DNA from 2 places in the Cronobacter condimenti 1330 genome. Region 2 is predicted to be linked to the other one. Evidence: predicted binding sites of a transcription regulator. Region 2 holds the regulator's gene; the other holds the start of a gene.
The links. The regulator PurR, encoded in region 2, represses purine synthesis genes. The targets are predictions, from matches to a motif close to CANGCAAACGTTTGCNTG.
Positions count from the first base shown of each region.

Region 1: a site for PurR is predicted at 2,522-2,539, ahead of purM (phosphoribosylformylglycinamidine cyclo-ligase). Genes of this name have one in related genera too.

Region 1 covers NZ_CP012264.1:3,191,182-3,195,369, forward strand. The annotation lists gene AFK62_RS14605 (DnaA inactivator Hda) at 1-278, opposite strand, end outside; gene uraA (uracil permease) at 375-1,664, opposite strand; gene upp (uracil phosphoribosyltransferase) at 1,744-2,370, opposite strand; gene purM (phosphoribosylformylglycinamidine cyclo-ligase) at 2,603-3,640, shown strand; gene purN (phosphoribosylglycinamide formyltransferase) at 3,640-4,188, shown strand, end outside.
Region 2 covers NZ_CP012264.1:1,943,944-1,948,131, reverse strand. The annotation lists gene AFK62_RS08935 (C40 family peptidase) at 1-183, shown strand, start outside; gene AFK62_RS08930 (MFS transporter) at 262-1,428, opposite strand; gene cydH (cytochrome bd-I oxidase subunit CydH) at 1,693-1,782, opposite strand; gene purR (HTH-type transcriptional repressor PurR) at 2,075-3,100, shown strand; gene punR (DNA-binding transcriptional activator PunR) at 3,119-4,033, opposite strand; gene punC (purine nucleoside transporter PunC) at 4,145-4,188, shown strand, end outside.

The sequences.
Region 1 (4,188 bases), 1.2 Mb from region 2:
ATTCCTTCCAGTACTTCCGGTACAAACCAGGTGCGCTTATCCAGCGGCACATAGCCGACCGCGTCTCCGCGTTGGGAAAGCTCAGCGCAGGCGGCATGCAGCAGATGACTGCGCCCGCCCCCTTCCCGGGACCAGAAATAAATATAGCCACTGCGGTCATGGCGCAGCATGGTCTGGAGTGCGGCTAATAAAGAGGGGTTGTCGCCCGGCCAAAAGCTGGCAAACGTTTCGTCATCGGGCAGCCAGAGCGGCAAGGAGAGCTGTGCCGGTGTGTTCAGAAGGACCTCTTCAAGGACTTGCGAAAAAACGCATTGAGTCTATCACACAATCGCTTCGCTGTTGAACCGGGCGGACAGCGCCGCCCGGTGTCAGGATCAATGGGACGGTTTTTCTTGCTCGTCAGCGTCCAGTACCTTTTCTTCCGGGCACAACACGCTGATAAGTTTAAAAATAAGGCTTAACGCTACGCCGACGATCGTCGCGAGCGCCATGCCTTTCAACTCCGCCGCGCCGACATGAACTTTCGCACCGCTGACGCCAATTATCAAAATAACGGAGGTGAGGATCAGGTTTTGCGCCTTGCTGTAATCCACTTTCGATTCAATCAGTACGCGGATACCTGAAGCGCCAATCACGCCGTAAAGCAGCAGCGAAACGCCGCCCATCACCGGGACCGGGATGATCTGGATTGCCGCCGCCAGTTTGCCCACGCAGGAGAGCAGGATCGCAATAATCGCCGCCCCGCCAATAACCCAGGTGCTGTAAACGCGGGTAATTGCCATCACGCCGATGTTTTCACCGTAGGTGGTGTTGGGGGTTGATCCGAAAAAGCCGGAGATAATCGTCGAGAACCCGTTAGCGAACATGGAACGATGCAGGCCCGGATCGCGGATCAGATCTTTTTTCACGATATTAGCGGTCACGACCAGGTGGCCGACATGCTCGGCAATCACCACCAGCGCGGCAGGCAAAATGGTAAAGATAGCGAACCACTCAAAGCGCGGCGTGTAAAACGTCGGCAGCGCGAACCAGTGGGCATTGGCAATCGCCGTGGTGTCTACCACGCCCATCGCAAACGACAGGGCGTACCCTGCCAGCACACCGATAAGGATCGGGATAATCGCCAGAAAACCGCGGAACAGCACGGAGCCAAACACGGTCACGCCGAGCGTCACCAGTGAGATGGTAATGGTGGTGGAATCCGCCGTCTGACCTTCAGGAGGCAAAAGACCTGCCATATTGGCGGCAACGCCCGCGAGTTCAAGGCCGATAACCGCAACGATAGCGCCCATCGCAGCAGGGGGAAACATCACGTCCAGCCAGCCGGTGCCTGCTTTTTTCACAATCAGCGCGACAACGCAGAACAGCACGCCACAGACGATAAAGCCGCCAAGCGCCATCTCATAGCCGAGCGGCAAAAGCAGCAATACCGGCGAAATAAAAGCGAAGCTTGATCCCAGATACGCCGGGATTTTGCCTTTACAGATAAAGAGATAAAGCAGCGTCCCGATGCCGTTAAACAGCAATACGGTGGCCGGATTAATATGAAACAGGATGGGCACCAGCACGGTTGCGCCAAACATGGCGAACAGGTGCTGCAAACTAAGCGGGATAGTCTGTAAGAGCGGCGGTCGTTCACTTACCCCGATAGCACGGCGCGTCATAGCGTTTTCCTCAAGAGTGTTGTTGTGTGATGTTGAGTGTGGAACCAAAAAAAAGCCGACTAAAAAGTCGGCTTAATGTTTATTTCGTACCAAATATTTTGTCGCCCGCGTCGCCGAGGCCTGGGATGATGTACCCGTGCTCATTGAGCCCCTTGTCGATGGAGGCGGTGTATAGCTCGACATCCGGGTGCGCATTCTCCAGCGCTTTGATACCTTCAGGCGCGGCGACCAGAACCAGAACCTTAATGCTGGTGCAGCCCGCTTTTTTCAGCAGGTCGATGGTGGCGATCATAGAGCCGCCTGTCGCCAGCATCGGGTCAACGACCAGCGCCATGCGCTCGTCGATATTGGAAACCAGCTTCTGGAAATACGGCACTGGCTCCAGGGTTTCTTCGTCGCGGTAGATGCCGACGACGCTGATACGCGCGCTTGGCACGTTCTCAAGCACCCCTTCCATCATGCCAAGACCCGCACGCAGGATAGGCACAACGGTAATTTTCTTGCCCTTGATTTGCTCGATTTCCACCGGGCCGTTCCAGCCTTCGATGGTCACTTTTTCGGTCAGCAGATCTGCCGTGGCTTCATAGGTCAGCAGGCTGCCCACTTCAGAGGCGAGTTCACGAAAACGCTTGGTGCTGATGTCATGCTCGCGCATCAGGCCCAGCTTGTGTTTAACCAGCGGGTGTTTCACTTCGACGATCTTCATTCTTTTTCTCCCCAGCAAGATGGCAACCACAAAAAAAATCGCCGGATTATACCGCTTTTTGCGCGCGGCGCCATACGTAATGGGCTTGATCGGGATCAACTGAACAGAAGTCAGTCATCGCGCAAGTGTATTTTATTCACCACAACAACCACTCGCAAACGTTTGCCTGGACTGTTAGAATTGCCGCGATTTCTCTACTACCACCAACCGCAACCGCGTGGGGACTTTAGCAGTGACCGACAAAACCTCTCTCAGCTATAAAGATGCCGGTGTTGATATTGATGCTGGTAACGCTCTGGTCGACCGAATTAAAGGCGTCGTGAAAAAAACCCGTCGTCCGGAAGTGATGGGCGGCCTGGGCGGCTTCGGCGCACTCTGCGCGCTGCCGCAGAAATACCGCGAACCGGTGCTCGTCTCCGGTACCGACGGCGTCGGCACGAAGCTGCGTCTGGCGATGGATCTGAAGCGTCACGATACGATAGGCATCGACCTGGTGGCGATGTGCGTTAACGATTTGGTGGTACAAGGCGCCGAGCCGCTCTTTTTCCTCGACTACTACGCGACCGGTAAGCTGGATGTGGATACCGCAGCCAGCGTGATTCACGGCATTGCGGAAGGCTGCCTGCAATCCGGCTGCGCGCTGGTTGGCGGTGAGACGGCGGAAATGCCGGGCATGTATCACGGTGATGATTATGACGTGGCTGGTTTCTGCGTTGGCGTAGTGGAAAAATCAGAGATTATCGACGGCACGAAAGTGGCTGACGGCGATGTGCTGGTCGCACTGGCTTCAAGCGGCCCACACTCCAACGGCTACTCGCTGGTACGTAAAATTCTTGAAGTGAGCGGCGCGGATCCGCAGACCACCGAGCTTGACGGCAAACCGCTCGCCGATCACCTGCTGGCCCCGACCCGCATCTATGTGAAGCCGGTGCTGGAACTGATTGAGAAGCTCGAGGTTCATGCCATTGCCCACCTGACCGGCGGCGGCTTCTGGGAGAATATTCCGCGCGTGCTGCCGGATAACACCCAGGCGGTGATTGATGAATCCTCCTGGCAGTGGCCAGCGGTGTTCAACTGGTTGCAGCAGGCTGGCAATGTCAGCCGTCATGAAATGTACCGCACCTTTAACTGCGGCGTCGGTATGGTTATCGCCCTGCCTGCCGCCGAAGCGGACAAGGCGGTTGCGCTGCTAAATAGCCTTGGCGAAACTGCGTGGAAAATCGGCGCTATCAAAGCATCAGACGCCCAGGACCGCGTGGTTATTGCGTAATGAAGCGCATCGTGGTGCTGATTTCCGGCAACGGCAGTAATCTGCAGGCCATCATCGATGCCTGCGCGCAGCAGAAAATTAACGGCGTGATGAGCGCCGTGTTCAGCAACAAGGCCGACGCGTTCGGCCTTGAGCGCGCCCGCGAAGCCAATATTCCAGCGCATGCGTTAAGCGCAAGTGCGTTTGCAAGCCGCGAGGCCTTTGACCGCGAGCTGATCCAAGAGATAGACGCATACGCGCCAGATCTTATCGTGCTGGCCGGTTATATGCGCATCCTGAGCCCTGCGTTTGTCGCGCACTATGCAGGGCGGCTTCTGAATATTCACCCTTCCCTGCTGCCGAAATATCCGGGGCTGCATACGCATCGCCAGGCGCTCGCCAATGGTGATGAAGAGCACGGCACGTCGGTTCATTTCGTGACGGACGAGCTGGACGGCGGACCGGTCATTTTACAGGCCCGCGTTCCGGTGTTTCCGGGCGATACCGAAGAAGACGTCACGGCGCGGGTTCAGGCTCAGGAACATGCTATCTACCCGCTTGTGGTGAGC
Region 2 (4,188 bases):
GTGTTCTTCCGCACCCAGGGCCGCGGCACGGCGGACCACGTGGGCGTTTATGTTGGTAACGGCAAATTCATTCAGTCACCGCGCAGCGGTCAGGAAATCCAGATAACCTCACTGAGCGAAGATTACTGGCAGCGCCATTACGTCGGCGCCCGCCGCGTGATGACCCCACGTACGATCCGCTGACCGCACTCACGTTACCGTGATCATAAAAAAACGGAGAAGGTCCCCCTTCTCCGTTTTGCTTTTTATGACGTGCTGGCATTATTCAACACGGCACGCCGTTTGCGCCTCCCGGCGGCTGGAAAGCAGCACCAGCAGTAAGCCAAGTGCGGCAATCAGCGCCCCCATGACCGGCACCACGCTGTAGCCAAGCCCCGCATGAATGACCGCACCACCCGCCGCCGCACCCAGCGCGTTGCCAAGATTAAACGCACCGATATTTACCGAAGAGGACAGTCCCGGCGCTTCGCTGGCCACGCGCATCACGCGCATCTGCAGCGGCGGCACCACAGCGAACGTCGCTGCTCCCCAGACCACCATGGCGATCGCCGCGCCGATTTCGGTTTTCGCAAGCCAGGGGATCGCTGCCATGATAACGATAAGCAGCAGCAGAAAGCCCTTCAGCGTACCGCTCACTGAGCGATCCGCGAGGCGGCCCCCCAGATAGTTGCCGATGGAAAACCCGACGCCTATCAGCACAAGCATTGCGGTCACGAATGCCGCACTGGCATCAGTGATGTGGTGCAACACCGGCGCGATGTAGGTATAGAGCGTGAACATCGCGCCGGCGCCAAGCACCGTGGTCAGCAGCGCGCTTACCACCTGCGGGTGCATCAGCACCGTCAGCTCGCTTTTCACATCCGGACGCTCGCCGCTGCCGCCTTTGGGCAGGGAGAACCAGAGGCTCGCCATCGCCACCAGCCCAAGCCCGGCGGTCGCAAGAAACGACATACGCCAGCCTATCGTTTCACCAAGCCAGGTCGCGGCGGGAACGCCACCGATATTCGCGATAGTCAACCCCATAAACATGGTGGCCACGGCGCTCGCCTGCTTCTGTTTTGGCACAACACTTGCCGCGACGACCGAACCCAGCCCGAAGAACGCGCCGTGATTGAGACTGGTCAGGATGCGCGACGCCATCAGCGTCATGTAGTCAGGTGCCAGGGCCGAGAGCACATTGCCGAGGGTAAAAATCGCCATCAGGAAAATGAGCGCACTGCGTCGGGCGCGATGCGACAGCAGCAGCGTCATAAGCGGTGCGCCAACCATCACGCCGACCGCATAGGCGCTTATCAGCATACCGGCTGCGGGAATCGACACATTCACGCCATTCGCTATCACCGGCAGCAGTCCCATCGGGGAAAATTCGGTCGTGCCAATGCCAAAAGCACCAATAGCCAGTGCCAGTAACGGGAAATTGACTTTCATTAATTGCTCCAGAAATTGTACAACAGCGCCGAATACACCGGCGTAACAGCAGGACGCAGAAAGGATGGCATGTTCAGACCGAATCGATAAGTAACAAAAACAGCAAAATATTATTGCGTATATGTTAAAGATTACGCAAATAGTGTTATTAGCGAATCATAAGGGAATAACGTGAAAAAGAAAGGCAACAGCGAAGGAAAGTGCGTTAAGCGCAGGAATTGTATAAAGAGAGCGGGAGAACGGACGCGTTCTCCCGCGACACGCTTAATGCAGGATGGCAGTAAACGCGCCTGCCACAATTAAACCCAGCACAACAACAGTCGTCACCAGCGAAAATTTCAGATCGGTACTCATGGTATTCTCCTCAAAGACCCCACAAAAAACAGGTAGAGCGCATTTTTACATAATCGGGCCGAAAAATCCTGCGACATTTAACCAGATATGCGTTTTCCCTCTTCCCCTTTCGATAAAGATAAGCCAAAATTCGTCGCTACTTTATTCGGTACCGGCCATCGACCCCTCCTCACGCTAAATGTCGCGTTTCCCGGCATGCCGCACGTCCCCTCGTGGCACACAGGGGTGTGTACAGGCAAACGATTAACCCGTGATTTTACAGGGCTCAGCCAGGGGTCTGGAGTAATTATTAATGGCAACAATTAAAGACGTCGCGAAGCGAGCAAACGTTTCTACAACAACAGTCTCACATGTAATTAACAAAACCCGTTTTGTGGCGGAAGAGACGCGCAACGCGGTATGGGCAGCGATTAAAGAATTACACTATTCGCCAAGCGCCGTGGCGCGCAGCCTGAAGGTGAACCACACCAAATCTATCGGGCTACTCGCGACCAGCAGCGAAGCGCCCTATTTCGCAGAAATTATCGAAGCCGTTGAAAACAGCTGCTTTGCGAAAGGCTATACGCTTATCCTTGGCAACGCGCATAACAATCTGGAAAAGCAGCGGGCGTACCTGTCGATGATGGCGCAAAAGCGTGTGGACGGCCTGCTGGTGATGTGCTCGGAATACCCGGAGCCACTGCTGGCAACGCTTGAAGAGTATCGTCACATTCCGATGGTGGTAATGGACTGGGGCGAAGCCAAAGCGGACTTCACCGACTCGGTTATCGATAACGCTTTTCAGGGCGGTTATCTCGCGGGTCGTTATCTCATTGAGCGCGGGCATCGCGATATCGGCGTGATCCCGGGCCAGCTTGAGCGCAACACCGGCGTGGGACGTTTCTCCGGCTTTATGAAAGCACTGGAAGAAGCAGCTATTAACGTGCCGGAAAACTGGATTGTGCAGGGCGATTTTGAGCCAGAATCCGGCTACCGCGCGATGCAGCAGATCCTCTCGCAGCCGCAGCGCCCGACAGCCGTCTTCTGCGGCGGTGATATCATGGCAATGGGCGCGATTTGCGCCGCGGATGAAATGGGGCTGCGCGTGCCGCAGGATATTTCCATTATCGGCTACGATAATGTGCGTAACGCCCGCTTCTTTAGCCCGGCGCTGACGACAATTCATCAGCCAAAAGAGACGCTGGGCCAGACCGCCTTTAATATGCTGCTGGACCGAATCGTGAATAAACGCGAAGAGTCACAGACCATTGAGGTGCATCCACGCCTTATCGAACGCCGCTCGGTGGCGGACGGTCCGTTCCGCGACTATCGTCGTTAATCCCCGCCGGGAGCCTGTTTACGCAGGCTCCCGCAGCCACTCCCGGTTCAGCGTTTCACTGTCCCCCAGATAATCAAGCAACCAGCGCAGCGCGGGCGAGGCATCACTCTGGCGCCACGTCAGGCAACAGGCCGCATCAGGAAAGGGATTGTCCAGCGTCAGCGCGTGCCACGCCCCACTATCAAGCCATGGCTTCGCAAAGTGCGTCGGCACCATACCGATACAGAGCCCCTCGCCAAGCGCGTCGGCAGCGCAGTACCAGTCCGGCACCACCACGCGCCGTTGGTTATCCAGAAGCCAGGTGATGCGTTTGGGCAGCGAGCGCGAGGTATCCTCCAGCACCAGCGACGGGTAATCGCGCAGTTGATCGTCAGTCAACGCGCCCGCCTGTTGTGCCAGCGGATGGTGGCTCGCCACCACGCAGCGCCAGCTCAACGCCCCCATATCGCGAAACGCAAAGCGCCCGCCCCCGACCGGGATAGCCTGCGTGGCGCCGATGGCAAGCTCTACGCGCCCGTCGGCCAGGGCATCCCAGACGCCGTTAAACACCTCCTGCGACACCAGTAACTCCACATCGGAAAAGTGTCGGTAGAAATCGAGTACCAGACGGCGGGTACGTTCAGGGCGCACAATATTGTCCACGGCGATGGAAAGCTGGCCGCGCCAGCCGTTCGCTATCTGCTGGCACTGTTGTCGGGTGATCATCATTTTTTTGATAACAGAACGTCCTTCACGCAAAAACCAGCTGCCCGCAGGCGTCAGGACCACATCGCGGTGCCGACGCTCAAAGAGCGCTACCGCGAGCCACTCTTCGAGCTGACGTACCGTATAGCTGACCGCAGAAGGCACGCGGTGAAGTTCTGCCGCCGCCGCGCTGAAGCTGCCGTTGCGCGCCACGGCGTCCACCACTTCAAGAGAATATTCGGACCACATTTTCTGCCTGCAAAAAATTTGAACGGAAACGGCAAATATTAGCGTTTCACAAGCCGGATTGCACTCCGTACACTCCTGGCTCTTTCGCGTATTAAGAAGTGAGTTAACGTTATGCGACCTACAAAAGGATTTCTTTGCTGGCTCGCCGGGCTGAG